3 regions of the Oceanimonas sp. GK1 genome follow, and region 3 is predicted to be linked to each of the others. Evidence: predicted binding sites of a transcription regulator. Region 3 holds the regulator's gene; each other region holds the start of a gene.
What was found. Region 3 encodes sigma-54, which starts transcription at its own class of promoters, with help from an activator protein. Its sites were predicted from a motif close to TGGCACNGTTTTNGCTT; they were not measured.
Positions count from the first base shown of each region.

Region 1: the regulator sigma-54 is predicted to act here: its motif matches at 2,723-2,739, upstream of glnA (glutamate--ammonia ligase).
Region 2: the regulator sigma-54 is predicted to act here: its motif matches at 1,667-1,683, upstream of flgB (flagellar basal body rod protein FlgB).

Region 1 covers NC_016745.1:571,443-576,853, reverse strand. Annotated here, with positions in the region: gene GU3_RS02755 (cytochrome b) at 1-234, opposite strand, end outside; gene typA (translational GTPase TypA) at 450-2,285, opposite strand; gene glnA (glutamate--ammonia ligase) at 2,805-4,214, shown strand; gene GU3_RS02740 (DUF2955 domain-containing protein) at 4,319-5,332, opposite strand; gene GU3_RS02735 (HlyD family secretion protein) at 5,346-5,411, opposite strand, start outside.
Region 2 covers NC_016745.1:3,046,416-3,051,826, forward strand. Annotated here, with positions in the region: gene flgE (flagellar hook protein FlgE) at 1-161, opposite strand, end outside; gene GU3_RS14420 (flagellar hook assembly protein FlgD) at 178-834, opposite strand; gene flgC (flagellar basal body rod protein FlgC) at 837-1,256, opposite strand; gene flgB (flagellar basal body rod protein FlgB) at 1,259-1,624, opposite strand; gene flgA (flagellar basal body P-ring formation chaperone FlgA) at 1,788-2,453, shown strand; gene flgM (flagellar biosynthesis anti-sigma factor FlgM) at 2,512-2,790, shown strand; gene flgN (flagellar export chaperone FlgN) at 2,787-3,197, shown strand; gene GU3_RS14450 (hypothetical protein) at 3,326-3,733, opposite strand; gene GU3_RS14455 (FliI/YscN family ATPase) at 3,714-5,060, opposite strand; gene GU3_RS14460 (FliH/SctL family protein) at 5,047-5,411, opposite strand, start outside.
Region 3 covers NC_016745.1:908,592-914,002, reverse strand. Annotated here, with positions in the region: gene GU3_RS04315 (KpsF/GutQ family sugar-phosphate isomerase) at 1-589, shown strand, start outside; gene kdsC (3-deoxy-manno-octulosonate-8-phosphatase KdsC) at 586-1,140, shown strand; gene lptC (LPS export ABC transporter periplasmic protein LptC) at 1,137-1,685, shown strand; gene lptA (lipopolysaccharide transport periplasmic protein LptA) at 1,654-2,175, shown strand; gene lptB (LPS export ABC transporter ATP-binding protein) at 2,178-2,903, shown strand; gene GU3_RS04290 (RNA polymerase factor sigma-54) at 2,945-4,381, shown strand; gene hpf (ribosome hibernation promoting factor) at 4,406-4,693, shown strand; gene ptsN (PTS IIA-like nitrogen regulatory protein PtsN) at 4,696-5,142, shown strand; gene rapZ (RNase adapter RapZ) at 5,152-5,411, shown strand, end outside.

The DNA.
Region 1 (5,411 bases), 340 kb from region 3:
GTGAGCCAGCCGCCGCTCCCAAAGCCGATGGCTGGCCAGCGGCCCCGGCTGGGCAAGCCACCAGCGGCTCAGCAGCCGCAACACCACCAGGCCGGCCAGCAGAAAACCGACGCTTTTGTGCCAGTAGGGCAGCACCTGATAGAGCGGGTCATAGTAGCCCAGGTTGCGCATCCACAGCCCGACGCCAAACAGCCCGAACACCAGCAAGGCGGTGCTCCAGTGTAAAAGGCGCATTGTGATTGAATATTTCTGCATGACCCGGCCCTCCTCTGCCTGCGTAAAAAGGCAGCGCATTCAACTGTGCATTATTGTTGGCCACCAGTCTAATGGCTTTATCGGCGAATCAAAGCAACGAATACTGGCTTAAAGATTCAAATAATTTGAACAAACGGTGACCGGATAAACAAAAGGGGCGCCGAAGCGCCCCTTGATACTGCTCACTACCTCGATCAGGCGCGGCTGGCGCGCTTGCGATCGTTTTCGGTCAGCAGTTTCTTGCGAACCCGAATGTGGTTGGGGGTCACTTCCACCAGCTCGTCGTCATCAATGAACTCCAGCGCCCGCTCCAGGCTCATCTTGATCGGCGGTACCAGGGTCAGCGCCTCATCGGTACCGGCGGCCCGAATGTTGGTCAGCTGCTTGCCCTTGAGGCAGTTGACGGTCAGGTCGTTGGAGCGGTTATGGATGCCGATCACCATGCCTTCATACACTTCGGTGGCATGCTCAATAAACAAGCGGCCACGCTCCTGCAGGTTGAACAGGGCATAGGCCAGGGCCTTGCCGGTGGCGTTGGAGATCAGCACGCCGTTGTTGCGCTGACCGATGTTGCCACCCTTGTGCGGACCGTAGTGGTCAAAGGTGTGGTACATCAGGCCGGAGCCGGAGGTCAGGGTCATGAACTCGGTCTGGAAGCCGATCAGGCCGCGCGCCGGCACCATGAAGTCGATGCGCACCCGGCCCTTGCCGTCCGGTACCATGTTGGTCATTTCGGCCTTGCGCTCACCCAGCTTCTCCATCACGGAGCCCTGGCTGCTTTCTTCCACGTCCACGGTCAGGGTTTCGAAGGGCTCTTGCAGCTCGCCGTTCTCTTCCCGCAGAATCACCTCGGGGCGGGACACCGCCAGTTCAAAGCCTTCACGACGCATGTTCTCGATCAGAATGCCCAGGTGCAGTTCACCCCGGCCGGAGACGCGGAACTTGTCGGGATCGCCGGTTTCTTCCACCCGCAGGGCCACGTTGTGCACCAGCTCCTGCTTCAGGCGCTCCAGAATGTTGCGCGACGTCACGAACTTGCCGTCCTGGCCGGCGAAGGGTGAGGTGTTGACCTGGAAGGTCATGGTGACGGTGGGCTCGTCCACCGACAGCGGCGGCAGCGCTTCCACCGCACCGGCGGCGCAAACGGTGTCGGAGATTTTCAGCTCACCCAGACCGGTGATGGCGACGATGTCGCCGGCGCTGGCTTCGGTCACATCGTGACGCTGCAGGCCCAGGTAACCCATGACCTGGCCTACCTTGCCGTTGCGGGTCTTGCCGTCGGCACCGATCACGGTCACCTGCTGGTTAACCCTGACGGTACCGCGCTTGATGCGGCCCACACCAATAACGCCTACATAAGAGGAGTAATCCAGCTGGGAGATCTGCATCTGCAGGGAACCTTCCGGATCCGCATCGGGCACCGGCACCTGATCCACTATTGTCTGGAACAGGGCGGTCATGTCCTCGGCCGGTTCATCGGCGTCGAGCGAGGCCCAGCCGTTCAGGCCGGAGGCGTACACCACCTGGAAGTCCAGCTGATCATCGGTGGCACCCAGGTTGTCGAACAGATCAAACACCTGATCCATCACCCAGTCGGGACGGGCGCCGGGCTTGTCCACCTTGTTGATGATGACAATGGGCTTGAGGCCCTGAGCAAACGCCTTCTGGGTTACGAAGCGGGTCTGCGGCATGGGGCCTTCCTGAGCGTCCACCAGCAGCAGCACCGAATCCACCATTGACATGACCCGCTCTACCTCGCCACCGAAGTCGGCGTGTCCGGGGGTGTCCACGATATTGATGCGGTATTCCTGACCTTCGGGAGAGGTCCAGCGAATGGCGGTGTTCTTGGCCAGAATGGTGATGCCGCGCTCGCGCTCGATATCGTTGGAGTCCATGACCCGCTCTTCGGCATCGCCGCGGCTTTCCAGGGTACCGGACTGCTGCAGCAGCTTGTCGACCAGGGTGGTTTTACCGTGGTCAACGTGCGCTATGATGGCGATGTTTCTCAAGTTATTGATTTCAGATGACATTAATTTCTTTCGCTCGCATATTTTCGAGGCAGGCGCCCGCCGGCGCAGCCGCTCTCAGGGGGTGTCCGTCGCCGGTATTGCAGCGGAACCAAATAAAAAGGGCTGGAAATTGTACACGCTTTAGCCGCTTCAATATATTAATTTATTGTGTTTCCTGCCGCCGGCCCCCTGAGCAGGCGGAGGCCGAGCTCAAGAGCCGGTCATGGTGGACTTCTGCCGCAAATTAAAAGAAGTCGGATCGATCCCCCGTCCCGGCATGAATGATATTATGCACCCAGGCCACAACCGGCTGCGCAAGCCAACCCCTGCACCTTGACGGAGCGCACCGCCCAGGGTGCACCAAAAGGATTCAGCAACGCACCAAACTGGTGCGCAGCCAGAACAACCGGTTCGCTTGCCGGTTGGTAATTCGCTTTAATAACAGCGATTTACCAACATGGCACGGTTTTAGCTTAGTAGATGGCAACTGATGAATTTGTTCATCAGACCCTGGATGCTTATTTTTGGAGGTCGAAATCCATGTCAATCGAAACCGTAATGGACATGATCAAGGAACACGATGTCAAATTCGTCGATCTGCGCTTTACCGATATCAAGGGTAAAGAGCAGCACATCAGCCTTCCGGTCAACCAGATCAACGATGACTTTTTTGAAGAAGGCAAGATGTTTGACGGCTCATCCATGAGCGCATGGAAGACCATTCACGAGTCCGACATGGTGCTGATGCCCGATCCGTCTACCGCCGTCATGGACCCCTTTACCGAAGACGCCACCCTGAACATTCGCTGTGACGTGCTGGAGCCTGCCACCATGCAGGGCTACGACCGGGATCCGCGCTCCATCGCCCGCCGCGCCGAGGAATACCTGGTGTCCACCGGCATCGCCGACACCGTGCTGATCGGTCCCGAGCCGGAATTCTTCATGTTCGACGACGTGCGTTTCCATACCGACATGTCCGGCAGCTTTTTCAAGGTTGATGATTCCGAAGCCAAATGGAACTCAGGCCGTGACTACGCCGAAGGCAACAAGGGCCACCGTCCGGGCGTGAAGGGCGGCTACTTCCCGGTTGCCCCCATCGACTCTTCTCACGACATCCGCTCCGCCATGTGCCTGATCATGGAAGAGATGGGTCTGGTGGTGGAAGCTCACCACCACGAGGTGGCCACCGCTGGTCAGAACGAAATTGCCTGCAAATTCAACACCCTGACCAAGAAAGCCGACGAAATCCAGATCTACAAGTACGTGGTTCACAACGTGGCCCACGCCTTTAACAAGACCGCCACCTTCATGCCTAAGCCGCTGGTGGGCGACAACGGTTCCGGTATGCACGTGCACCAGTCCCTGGGCAAGAACGGTGAAAACCTGTTCGCCGGCGACCTGTACGGCGGCCTGTCCGAAATGGCGCTGTACTACATCGGCGGCATCATCAAGCACGCCCGCGCCCTGAACGCCATCACCAATCCGGCCACCAACTCCTACCGTCGTCTGGTGCCCGGCTTTGAAGCCCCGGTGATGCTGGCCTACTCCGCCCGCAACCGTTCCGCCTCCATCCGCATTCCGCTGGTGGGTTCGCCCAAGGCCCGCCGCATCGAGACCCGCTTCCCGGATCCGGCTGCCAACCCCTACCTGTGCTTCGCCGCCCTGCTGATGGCCGGCCTGGACGGCATTCAGAACAAGATCCATCCGGGCGATGCCATGGACAAGGACCTGTACGACCTGCCGGCCGAAGAAGCCGCCGAGATCCCGACCGTGGCCACCTCGCTGGACGACGCCCTGGACAACCTGGACAAGGACCGCGAGTTCCTGACCCGTGGCGGCGTGTTCTCCGACGAGTTCATCGATGCCTACATCAAGCACAAGCGTAAGGAAACCGAGGTCATCAACATGGCGGTTCACCCGCTGGAGTTTGACCTGTACTACTCCGTATAAACTGACAGCTTGAAGCCAAAAGCTGGAAGCTAGAAGTGAAAAGCCCGTGGAAACACGGGCTTTTTTTGTTTTTTCCTTCCGGCTTTCAGCTTCAAGCTTCCCGCTCAAAGAATCTGATGGCGAGTGGACGGAAACAGGTTGAGCAGCTTGTGCACCAGATACACGCAACACAGGGTGACCAGAATGGCCACCGTCATTGAGCTCATGCGGTAAAGGGCGCTGAACACCAGATCGTGCTCCGGCGACACATACTGGCCAAACAAGATGCCCACGGTCGTCAGGCCGGCGAAGCCCACCCCGGGCATGGGTTCCAGCGCATGCAGGCGGGCAAACACCATGGCGCAAATCCAGAACGCCAGCCCCAGCAGCAGCAGGTTGTGGTAGTGATCGTACAGCACCAGCTGGAACAACAGCCCCGCCGAACAGCCCAGCAGGGTGCCGATGCAGCGGGCCCGGCCCGACACCAGGGCACCGGCGAAACTCATGGGAAACAGCACCAGCACGGTGGCCACCTGGGCCGACAGCGAGTCCACCAGATCCACCGTCTGAAACACCACAAAACTGAGGGTGGCGACGATGGCGCCCAGCAGGGTCTGGTGGCGCAGCACATGGTCGCTTTTCTCCGGCAGCGCCCGGGCCACCGGCGGCTCACGGTTGGGCAACAGGGCATAGAGCAGCGCCGCCGCCGCCACCGACAGGCAGGACGCCACCAGGTTGCTGGCGGCCATGTCCGCCAGGTGATACTGGGGATAGCTGGCAAAGTGCAGCATGATGCTGAGGCTGACGCAGCCACTGGCGCCAAACAGCATCAGCGGCCCTTTCGCCATCAGGTAAAACCGCCACAGAAACAGCACAAACACCACCACCGTGTAGGCCGGCGGCCAGTGCCCGAGCAGGCCCGGCAGCAGCATCACCTCCAGCGAAGTCAGCACCGATGAGCCGATAAACTGCAGCACCACAAAGCGGTTGAGCACCGGCACCATGCCCAGCAGCAGCATGGGATACACGGTAAAAAACACCCCCATCTGCCAGTCCATCACCTTGGCAGTGAGCATGCCGGCGGTACTGCCCAGGGCAATGCGCAGGCAGCCGCGCAGTCTGTCGTCGGTAAAGGTCATGGCCGTGGGCTCATCAATAGAGATAACGGAACTGGCTCACCAGCCACAGCTGAGCCCGACCCAGCCCATGCAGCCAGCG
Region 2 (5,411 bases), 1.4 Mb from region 3:
TTGACTTCCACCCCGCCCGGCTGACCGCCGCCGTACACGGCGGCAAACTCCGCCCGGGCGCTCTTGAAGCCGGCGGTGGACACGTTGGCGATGTTGTGGCTGATCACCCCCAGCGACTGGCTGGTGGCCCGCAGGCCGCTCAGGCCGATACTCATGGACATAACTGACTTCCTTCCGTTAGGACTGACCGAACTCGGTCACCTTGAACAATGACATCTGGCCGACTCCGGCCAGTCCCAGCATGATGTCGCCGCCCCCGGCGGGCAGGCTGACCTTTTCCACGGTGCGCTCCAGATAGGGTGACAAGGACAGACGGCTGCCCTCCCGGGTGGCGGTGACCCTGAACTCGTAGTCACCGGGCGGCAGCTCGGCCAGCGCAAACGTCTGCTCGCCGGTGGGCGAATGCCATTCCTGCTGGTGCACCCGCTTGCCCTGCTGGTCGTACACCTCCAGAGAGAGCTGCCCGGTGCCCGCCGGCACCGGTATGGTGCCGCTCAGACGTTCGGGTTCGCTCAGGCTGATGGACTGCACCGGCACCGTGACCTTTTTGCCCATCAGCGAGGTGCTGCCCAGCACCTGCAGGGTGTCGAGCAGGGTGGCCTGCTGCTGACCCTGCACCTTCATCTGCTCGATGCCTTCCACCATGCTGAACTGGGCCAGCTGGGTTACGTACTGGGTGCCGTCCAGAGGATTGAGGGGATCCTGATTGTTGATCTGGGCCACCATCATCTGCAGAAACTCGCTGCGCAGGCTGCTCACCTCCCCCGCCGGTGCAATGGCGTTCTTCTGGCCGGCGCCGGCATTGTCCAACCCGTTGATACTTGCCAGTGCCATGATTAACGCTGCCCCAGGTTGAGCAGCCCCTGCTGCATGCTGTTGACCCGACCAATCACTTCCACCGCCGACTCGAAACTGCGCGAGGCGGACATCATGTCGGCCATTTCTTCCATCACATTGACCCCGGCGTAATAGACATGGCCGTCGGCGTTGGCCAGGGGATGATCCGGCTGATAGCGCTGCTCGGGCTGGCGATCCGAGGGCAGCACCCCGGCGATATTGACCCTGGCACCGGCCAGCTCGCCGGCTTGGGTTTGCTGGTAGAGGGTGGCGAACACCGGCTTGATGGCCCGGTAGGCCTCGTCTTCACTGGCGGCCACCGAGCCGGCGTTGGCCAGGTTGGAGGCCACCGTGTTCATGCGGCTGGTCTGCGCCTGCAGGGCGCTGGCCGCGATGTCATACACTCCGCGAAACGACATAATCAACGTCCTTCTATGGCCTGTTGCAGGCCGCGTAACTTGAGGTTCAGAAAGGTCAGGCTGGTCTGAAAATCCATGGCGTTTTCGGCAAAGGCGGTCTGCTCCACCGACAGCTCCACGGTGTTGCCGTCCCGGGACGGCTGGTAGGGCACCCGGTACAGGCTCTCGGCCGCCATGCCCGGCCGCTCCGCCCCCCGGCGCAGGGCGTTTTCGGTGTGCTGCAAGACCGCCTTGTAGTCGATATCCCGGGCCTGGTAGCCGGGGGTATCCACATTGGCCAGATTGCCGGCCAGTAATTGCGTTCTGTCCATCCTGAGGGATAATGCATACGGATGAACGCCCAGCGCCTTGTCGAACCCCAGTGCCATTTGCTGTACCTTTCCAGTTGCTCACATTGGTTCCGCATCGACCTACAAGATTTGTGCCATCAATTAAATGCCAATATTTTCATATATTTACATATTAACTTCCGCCCTTTACCGGCGTCTTCGGGAAGGTCACCTTCCCCCCGGAAAACGGACCTGGCTGCTGTTGCTGGTTGCTTCCTGTTCCGTGCAGGCCGAGCTGGCCGATGAGCTGACCCGCGCCGCCGGGCAACGGCTGGCCGCCCACGCCGGCGAGCAGGACTGGCTGCCCTACCAGGCCGAGTTCAGTCCCTGGCTGCCCGCCGGTGCGTCCCGCCTGCCCCCGTGCACGGTGCCGCTGCGCTTTGAACCGGCCCAGGCCGATGGCGAGCCCTGGGGCCGAGTGCCCTATCTTGTTCATTGCCCGGATCAGCCGGGCTGGACCAGCCGCGCCCGGGTAGAAGTCAAGGTGCGCATGCCGGTGTGGGTGGCCGCCGAGCGCCTGCGCCGGGAGCAGGAAATAACGCCGTCCTCGGTGCGGCTGGAAAGCCTGAGCCTGGAGCGGTTGCACCGGGGCTTTATCAGCGGCCAGCGGCCGCCGCAGCAACGACTGCTGCGGGATCTGCCGGCGGGCGAGCCGTTGTATCCGGCGCTGCTGGCGCCGCTGTGGCTGGTAAAGAAAAAGGAACTGGTGGTGATCGAGGCGGTGGGGGACGGCTTTGCCATCACCACCAAGGGCACCGCCCTGGGCAATGGCAGCCTGGGCGAGCTGGTGCGGGTGCGCAATGCGGACTCGGGCAAGGTGATCCAGGCCCGGGTGGTGGCGGAAAACCGGGTGCAAAGCCTGCGTTAAAGATGCCGGCAACGCCGGTCGTTATTCACAGACAGCTGCAAACACAATGGATACTCAGATGAAAATCAGCCCTCACCGCACCACCCCGCTGACCCTGGTTTCCAGCCAGGAAAAACCCCGGGGCCCGCTCACCCAGTCCGGGGCCGCCGGCCAGCCGGGCCAGACCGAGCTCAGCCCGGAGCTGGGCATGGTGCAACAGGCCCGGGAAAGCCTGAAGGCCATGCCCGAGGTCGACATGGACAAGGTCGCCCGGCTGCGCCAGGCCATCGCCAATGACGAACTGCCGCTGGATCTGGAGGCGCTGTCCCGGGCCATCGTGGAGCTGCATCGGCGATGAGCAGGGCTCTTCTCAGGCAACTCTGGCAAACGCTGCAACAGGAGCGCCAGGGGTATGAACACCTGCACCGGCTGCTGCAACATCAGGCCCGGCTGCTGACCGGCCAGGATCATCAGGGCCTGCTCAGCCACAACCCGCAACAAACCACACTCACCGGGCAGCTGGCCGAACTCGCCGCCCGCCGTGACACCCTGCTGGCCGAGCTGGGCGTCGCCTCGCCCGAGCAGCTCTGCCACAAGCTGCCCGCCCCCCTGTCCGGCCAGCTCGGCGAACTCTGGCAGGCGTTGCTGCAACAGGCGCGCCTGTGCCGGGCCCTGAACGACGGCAACGGCCGGCTGCTGGCCAGCCAGAAGGAGTGGCTGGAGCACCGCCTGGGCGTTACCGACGCGGTGTATCAGCCGGCCTGACCCCAAAGGCCGTCTCTCCGGGCTTGACCCGGAGTCGATACAGGGAGCTCTGCCACCGTAACCGGGATCCGCAGAAAAATACCGGCTCAAAGGCCGGTATGACCAGGCGACGGTCGATATATGCCGCTTTAAACATGGCGTACGGTTCGACAACACCATTCCAGCTGAGCTTCCCATTCCCGCCGCTGGGCATCGCGGCGGGCGGTGTCTGCCCGGCGCTGCTCCAGCAGCTCCAGCCCCTTTACCTTGCCCGCCTGCTGGCGGCTGAGCCGCTGCAACCGTTCGCTGTCCTGCTGTGCCGCCGCCAGCTGACGACGGTGGCCGTCAATCACCGTATTCAGCTGCTGGCGGATCAGCCCCTGATTCAACAGGCTGACCGGGCTGGCCGCCGCCGGCACGCCGGCAAGGCCACGTCTGGCCTGCTCCAGGGCCTGATGTTGCTGCTGCAGTTTTTCGGCCCGTTCATTCAATTTGTCGCGCTGTTGAATGAGGCCGTGCAGTTGTTCACGCTGCTGATTAATCAGATGGTTGCGCACGAGTGTCTCCGGTCAGTTCGGCCAGCTGCTGTAACGTCTCTGCCAGGCTCACCGGCTCCAGCTCGCCCTGCTGCAAAAAGGCGGCCAGGGCCGGGTAGCGGGCAATGGCCTCGTCGGTTTCCTGACTTTTACCGCTCTGAATGCCCCCCAGGGGCAGCAGCTCCCGCACCTGCTGGTAGAGGCCGAACCAGCGTTTGCACTGCACCGCCCGGGCCAGGTGATCGGGGCCGGCCACCTTGCTCATCACCCGGCTGATGGAAGCGCCGATATCGATGGCCGGATAGTGGCCCTGCTCCGCCAGCTGCCGGCTGAGCACCACATGGCCATCGAGGATGGCCCGGGCCGCATCGGCCACCGGATCCTGCTGATCGTCCCCTTCCGCCAGCACGGTGTAAAAGGCGGTGAGGCTGCCCGCCGGCTGCTCGCCGTTGCCGGCCCGCTCCACCAGCCCGGTCAGGGCACTGAAGGCGGACGGCGGATAGCCCCGGGCCACCGGCGGCTCGCCCACTGCCAGGCCGATTTCCCGCCGGGCCTGCACGTAACGGGTGAGCGAGTCCATCAGCAGCAGCACGTCCTGGCCCTGATCGCGAAAATGCTCCGCCACCCGGTGACAGCTTTCCGCCGCCCGCACCCGCATCAGCGGGCTCTGATCCGCGGGGGCGGCGATCACCACCGACCGGGCCCGGCCCTGCGCGCCCAGGCAGTCGTCGATGAATTCCCGCACTTCCCGGCCCCGCTCGCCAATCAGCCCCACCACCACCACGTCGGCCCGAGTGTAGCGGGCCATCATGCCGAGCAGCACGCTCTTGCCCACGCCGGGGCCGGCAAAGAGCCCCAGCCGCTGCCCCTTGCCGGGGGTCAGCAGGCCATTGATGGCGCGCACCCCCACGTCCAATGGTTCGCTCACCCGGCGGCGCAACAGCGGATTGGGCGCCGCGCACTGCCAGGGCACCGGCTGGCCCTGGGCCGGCGGCCGGCCATCGAGCGGGCGCAACAGGCCGTCGACGATGCGCCCCAGCAGCGCCGCTGACACCGCCAGCCGATCCTCGCCGGCCAGCGGTCGCACCCGGGCGCCGGTATAGAGGCCCGAAGCCGACGTCAGCGGCAGTAACAGCGCCTGCTCCCGATCCAGGGCCACCACTTCCGCTTCCAGCTCACCGCCGCCGTCGGTGTCGATGCAACAGCGCTGGCCCAGCACCAACCGGCAGCCGGACACTTCCAGCAGGTTGCCGGTGACCCTGAGCAGCCGGCCGTAGACCTGGCCGATATCCAGCTCCTCGCTGAGCGCGGCCCGGGCCAGCTGCAACCGGTGCTCAAGCAGGCTCATCAGCGCCATCCAGGCTTTGGGCCACCCGCGCCATGCCCTTTTGCAGGCGCTCCTCGGTCAGGGCTTCCAGGGTCAGGGTTTCGGTCTCGATGCGGCAGTCCCCCGGCGCCAATGCCGCATCCTCATGCAGCGCCCAGCCCTGGCACTCGGTAATGCCTATCTCCCTCAGCCGGGCGCAATCATCGGGATTGACGAACAGCTGCAGTTCCTGGGTGCGGGCATCGATGCCGGCCAGGGCTTCTTCGACAATGGCCAGCACCTGCTGCGGATTCAGGGTCAGCTCGGTGCGGATCACCCGACGGGCCACCTGCTCCACCAGTTCGCACAGTTGCTCCCGCTGCTGGCGCAGGG
Region 3 (5,411 bases):
GTCCACCATGGCCCGGGAGGCGGACGTGCACCTGTGTACCCGGGTCGAGCAGGAAGCCTGCCCCCTGGGGCTGGCCCCCACCGCCAGCACCACCGCCACCCTGGCCATGGGCGACGCCCTGGCGGTGGCACTGCTGGAAGCCCGCGGTTTTACCGCTGACGACTTCGCCCTCAGCCATCCGGGCGGCGCCCTGGGCAAGCGGCTGCTGCTGCGGGTGGCGGACATCATGCACAAGGAAGAGCGGGTGCCGAAAGTCGCCCTCGATACCCTGGTGATTGAGGCGCTGCTGGAAATCGGCCGCAGCGGCATGGGCTTTACCGCCGTGGTCGACGCCGAAGGCCGGCTGGCCGGCATCTATACTGACGGTGACCTGCGCCGCACCCTGGATCACAAGATAGATGTGCACCACACTCGCATCGCCCAGGTGATGACCCGCAGCTGCACCACGGTGCCCGCCGGCATGCTGGCGGCGGAGGCGGTCAAACTGATGGAAGAGAAAAAGATAAGCGGCCTGCTGGTGCTGGACGAGGAACGGCGCCCGGTCGGGGCCTTTAACATGCACGATTTGCTGCGCGCGGGAGTGATCTGATGACGGTACAAACCCTGTATGGCGCCGTAACCAAAGAGGTCTGGCAGCAACTGAAAGCGGTTCGCCTGCTGATCTGCGACGTGGACGGCGTGCTGTCCGACGGCCTGATTTACCTCGGCAACGAGGGCGAGGAATACAAAAGCTTTTGCACCCGGGACGGCTTTGGCATCAAGGCGGTGCTCAATGCCGGTATCGAGGTGGCGGTGATCACCGGGCGCAGCTCGCGCATCGTCAGTGACCGCATGAGCGCCCTGGGCGTGCGCCACATTTACCAGGGCCAGAGCGACAAGCTGCACAGCTACGGTGAACTGCTTGCCCGCCTGGAGCTCGCGCCGCAACAGGTGGCCTACATCGGTGACGACGTGGTGGACTTGCCGGTAATGCAGGACTGTGGTCTGGGCGTGGCAGTGGCCGATGCCCATCCGCTGGTGCTGCAGCGGGCCGGCTACACCACCCGCACCCCGGGTGGCCGGGGCGCGGTACGGGAACTGTGCGATCTGCTGCTTGATGCCCGTGGCACGCTGGAGCAGGCCGAGGGCATGAGTATATGAGCCGCCAGACCTGGCTGTTTGGTGCCTTGTTCGTGGTGGCCCTGGCGGCCTGGCAATGGTTTGGTAACGACCGCCGAGCGCCGGTCAGTGAGCAGGACTTTCAGCCGGACTTCGTGGCCACCAACCTGACCAGCATACAGTACAACCGGCTGGGGCTGCCCTACCGGGGCATGCAGGCGGAGCATGCAGAGTACTACGAGTCCCTGTCCATGACCCTGATGAAAAAACCTGTTATCTTGCTTTATTCCCCCGATGGCCAGCCCCAGTGGCGGCTGAGCGGGAATGACGGCACCATCAACACCGGCGACAACGCCGTACTCACCGGCAACGTCGTCGGCAAGGGGCTGCAACCGGATGCCCTGGTGGAAACCCTGACCACCGAATATCTGGAAATGGACTTTATCAATAATCGGCTGCGCTCCAACCAGAGGGTGCGGCTGGAAAGCCCGCAATACCAGGCGGAAGGCACGGGCCTGCGAGGCAGGCTGGATCAACAAACGGTGGAATTACTGAATGAAACCCGGGCAACTTATTTCAATCCTTAGTCTTGGTGGCCTGCTTGGCCTGGGTCAGGCACAGGCCAGAGACAGCGATTACCGCCAGCCGGTCACCATCGACGCCGGGCGTCAGCTGGTGGAGCTGGCCGACAACAAGGTCACCTTTATCGACCAGGTGGTGGTCAAGCAGGGCAGCATTGACGTGCGCGCCGACGAGCTGGTAGTGATCCGCAACGAGCAGGGGCTGCAGTCGATGACCGCCAAGGGCAGCCCGGCCACCTACCAGCAAGTGCTCAACAACGGTCAGCCGGTGCATGCCGAGGCCCGGGAAATTCACTATGACATGCGCGCCCGCACCATCACCCTGGTGCAGGACGCCAAACTCAAGCAAAACGACAACATCGTCACCGGTTACCGCATTCGCTACTTTATCGACAAGGAGCAGATGGAAGCCGAAAGCCAGGGCGGCCAGGATCGCGTGACCACCATCTTCCTGCCCGAGCAGGTGCAGGACCTCGATAACCAGGATCAGAACTAAGCATGGCGATACTGAAAGCGCGCGGGCTACAGAAAAGCTACAAGGGCCGCAAGGTAGTGGCCGACGTCAGCCTGACCGTCAACACCGGCCAGATCGTGGGTCTGCTGGGCCCGAACGGTGCCGGCAAGACCACCTCTTTTTACATGATAGTGGGCCTGGTGCAGCGGGACGCGGGCAGCATTACCATCGACGATCAGGACATCAGCCACGAGCCGATGCATGTGCGCGCCCGGGCCGGCATCGGCTACCTGCCTCAGGAAGCCTCCATTTTTCGCCGCCTGAGCGTGGCCGACAACCTGATGGCGGTCTTGCAGACCCGCAAGGATCTGAATGCCGACGGCCGTAACGAAAAAATGGAGCAGCTGCTGGAAGAGTTCAACATCACCCATATTCGCGACAGCTTAGGCATGAGCCTGTCCGGCGGCGAACGGCGACGGGTGGAGATCGCCCGGGCACTGGCGGCAGATCCGCGCTTTATACTGCTCGATGAACCCTTTGCCGGCGTGGATCCCATTTCTGTCATAGACATCAAGAAGATCATTCTGCACCTGAAGGAACGGGGTCTGGGCGTGCTGATCACCGATCACAACGTGCGCGAAACCCTGGACGTATGCGAAAAGGCCTATATTGTCAGTCATGGCCATCGGATTGCGGCCGGGACCCCGGCGGAGATACTGGCCAACGAACAGGTCAAAAAGGTCTATCTCGGCGAACAATTCAGCCTTTGACGGCACCGCGACGCGGTTGATTAGGAAGGACGTTGCAACGAATGAAGCCCACTCTTCAGTTACGCCTTGGCCAACAGCTGACCATGACCCCCCAGTTGCAGCAGGCCATTCGCCTGCTGCAACTGTCCAGCATGGAACTGCAGCAGGAAATCCAGATGGCCCTGGACAGCAACCCGCTGCTGGAGCAGGAGGAGCCGGACAGCATCAAGGTCGACGACAACCGCAACGAAGAGCAGATGGCTTCGGATACCGCCATGGAGCGCAACCAGCTGGGTGAAGATCTGCCCATGGACACCAGCTGGGAAGAGGTGTACACCGCCTCTCCCGTCAGCGGCGGCGCCGGCCTGCCGGAAGGGCTGGAAGACACCGTCTACCAGGGTGAAACCACCGAAAGCCTGCAGGACTACCTGATCTGGCAGATGAACCTGACCCCCTTCAGCGAGACCGATCAGGCCATTGCCCTGGCCATTATCGACGCCATCGACGATGCCGGTTACCTTACCGCCGATATCAACGACTTGCTGCAGGCGGTGTCGGCGGACGAGCTGGACATAGAGGCGGACGAAGTGGAAGCCGTGCTCAAGCGCATTCAGCACTTCGATCCCGTCGGCGTGGCCGCCCGCAGCGTGCAGGAATGCCTGTGCATTCAGCTGGACCAGTTTCCGCCCGACACCCCCTGGCTGGCCGAGGCCCGCAACCTGCTGCTGCAGCACATGGACCTGCTCGGCAACCGGGACTATCGCAGCCTGCAGCGCAAGACCAAACTCCGGGAAGAGGAGCTGCGCGCAGTGCTGGCCCTGATCCAGCAGCTCGAGCCCCGCCCCGGCAGCAGCATTCTTCAGGGCAACTCCGAATACGTTATTCCCGACGTGGTGGTCACCAAACGCAGCGGCGCCTGGGTGGCGGAGCTCAACCCCGAGGCCATGCCCAAGGTACGGCTCAACCAGACCTATGCGGCCCTGGCCAACAAGCCCAGAAACAGCGAAGACGGCCAGTTTATTCGCAACCATTTGCAGGATGCCAAATGGTTCCTCAAAAGCCTTGAAAGCCGAAATGAGACGCTGCTCAAGGTTGCCAATTGTATTGTTGAACAACAACAGGCATTCTTTGAGTATGGAGAAGAGGCCATGAAGCCCATGGTGCTGAACCATGTGGCGGAGGCGGTGGAAATGCATGAGTCCACCATTTCCCGGGTGACCACCCAGAAGTTCATGCACACCCCCAGAGGCGTGTTTGAACTCAAGTACTTCTTCTCCAGCCATGTGGGCACCGACGATGGCGGTGAGTGTTCTTCCACGGCAATTCGCGCCCTGATCAGAAAACTGGTCGGGGCCGAAAACCCGGCCAAGCCGCTGAGCGACAGCAAAATTGCCCAGCTGCTGGCCGACCAGGGGATCAAGGTGGCCAGGCGGACCATCGCCAAGTACAGGGAGTCACTGGCCATTCCCCCTTCCAATCAGCGCAAACGCCTGGTTTAAAGGCAACGACAGAAGGAAGACGTTATGCAAATTAATCTGACTGGACACCATGTCGAAATCACCGATGCACTGCGTGATTATGTAAACAGCAAGTTTTCCCGGCTGGAACGCCACTTCGATCACATCACCAATGCGCACGTCATCCTCAATGTGGAAAAAATGCAGCAGATTGCCGAGGCCAAGCTGCATGTCAGTGGCGGTGAGCTGTTCGCCAACGCCCAGCACGAAAACATGTATGCCGCCATCGATGGCCTCATCGACAAGCTGGATCGCCAGATCATCAAACACAAAGAGAAGCTCAAGCAAAAGTAACCATGGAAGTCGCCGACATACTAAGCAGGGACTGCACCCGCAGTGCAGTTCCCTGCACGAGCAAAAAACGTGCTCTGGAAATCATCAGCGAGCTGGCTGCCGACCACCTCAATATCGGCAGCCAGTCGCTTTTTGACTGTCTGCTGGCCCGGGAGAAAATGGGCAGTACCGGCATTGGCAACGGCATCGCCATTCCCCATGGCCGGATCGGTAATGACAACAAGGCGACGGCCGTACTGCTTACCTTTGCCGAGCCAGTGGAGTTCGATGCCATCGACAATCAGCCGGTCGGTCTGGTGTTTGCCCTGCTGGTGCCGGAGCAGGAATGCAAACAGCACCTTAAAACCCTGTCGCTGATCGCCGAGAAGCTGAGCAACAAGCAGGTCTGCCGGCAACTGCGTCAGGCCGGCAGTGACGAAGAACTTTATCAAATCATGATTTCAGCCTGAGGAGCCAAGATGCAGCTGGTGATTGTCAGTGGCCGTTCCGGGTCGGGCAAGACAGTGGCGTTGCGGGTGCTTGAGGATCTCGGCCACTACTGCGTCGACAACCTGCCGGTGGCACTGCTGCCGGAGCTGGTGCGTCTGCGCCAGGACAAGCCCGGGGCCGTGGCCGTGAGCATAGACGTACGCAACCTGCCCGACAGTCCCGAGCAGCTTGAGGCCTTTCTCGCCGAAGTGCGGGCCATGGACGACGTGCAGCTGTCCAGCTTCTTTAT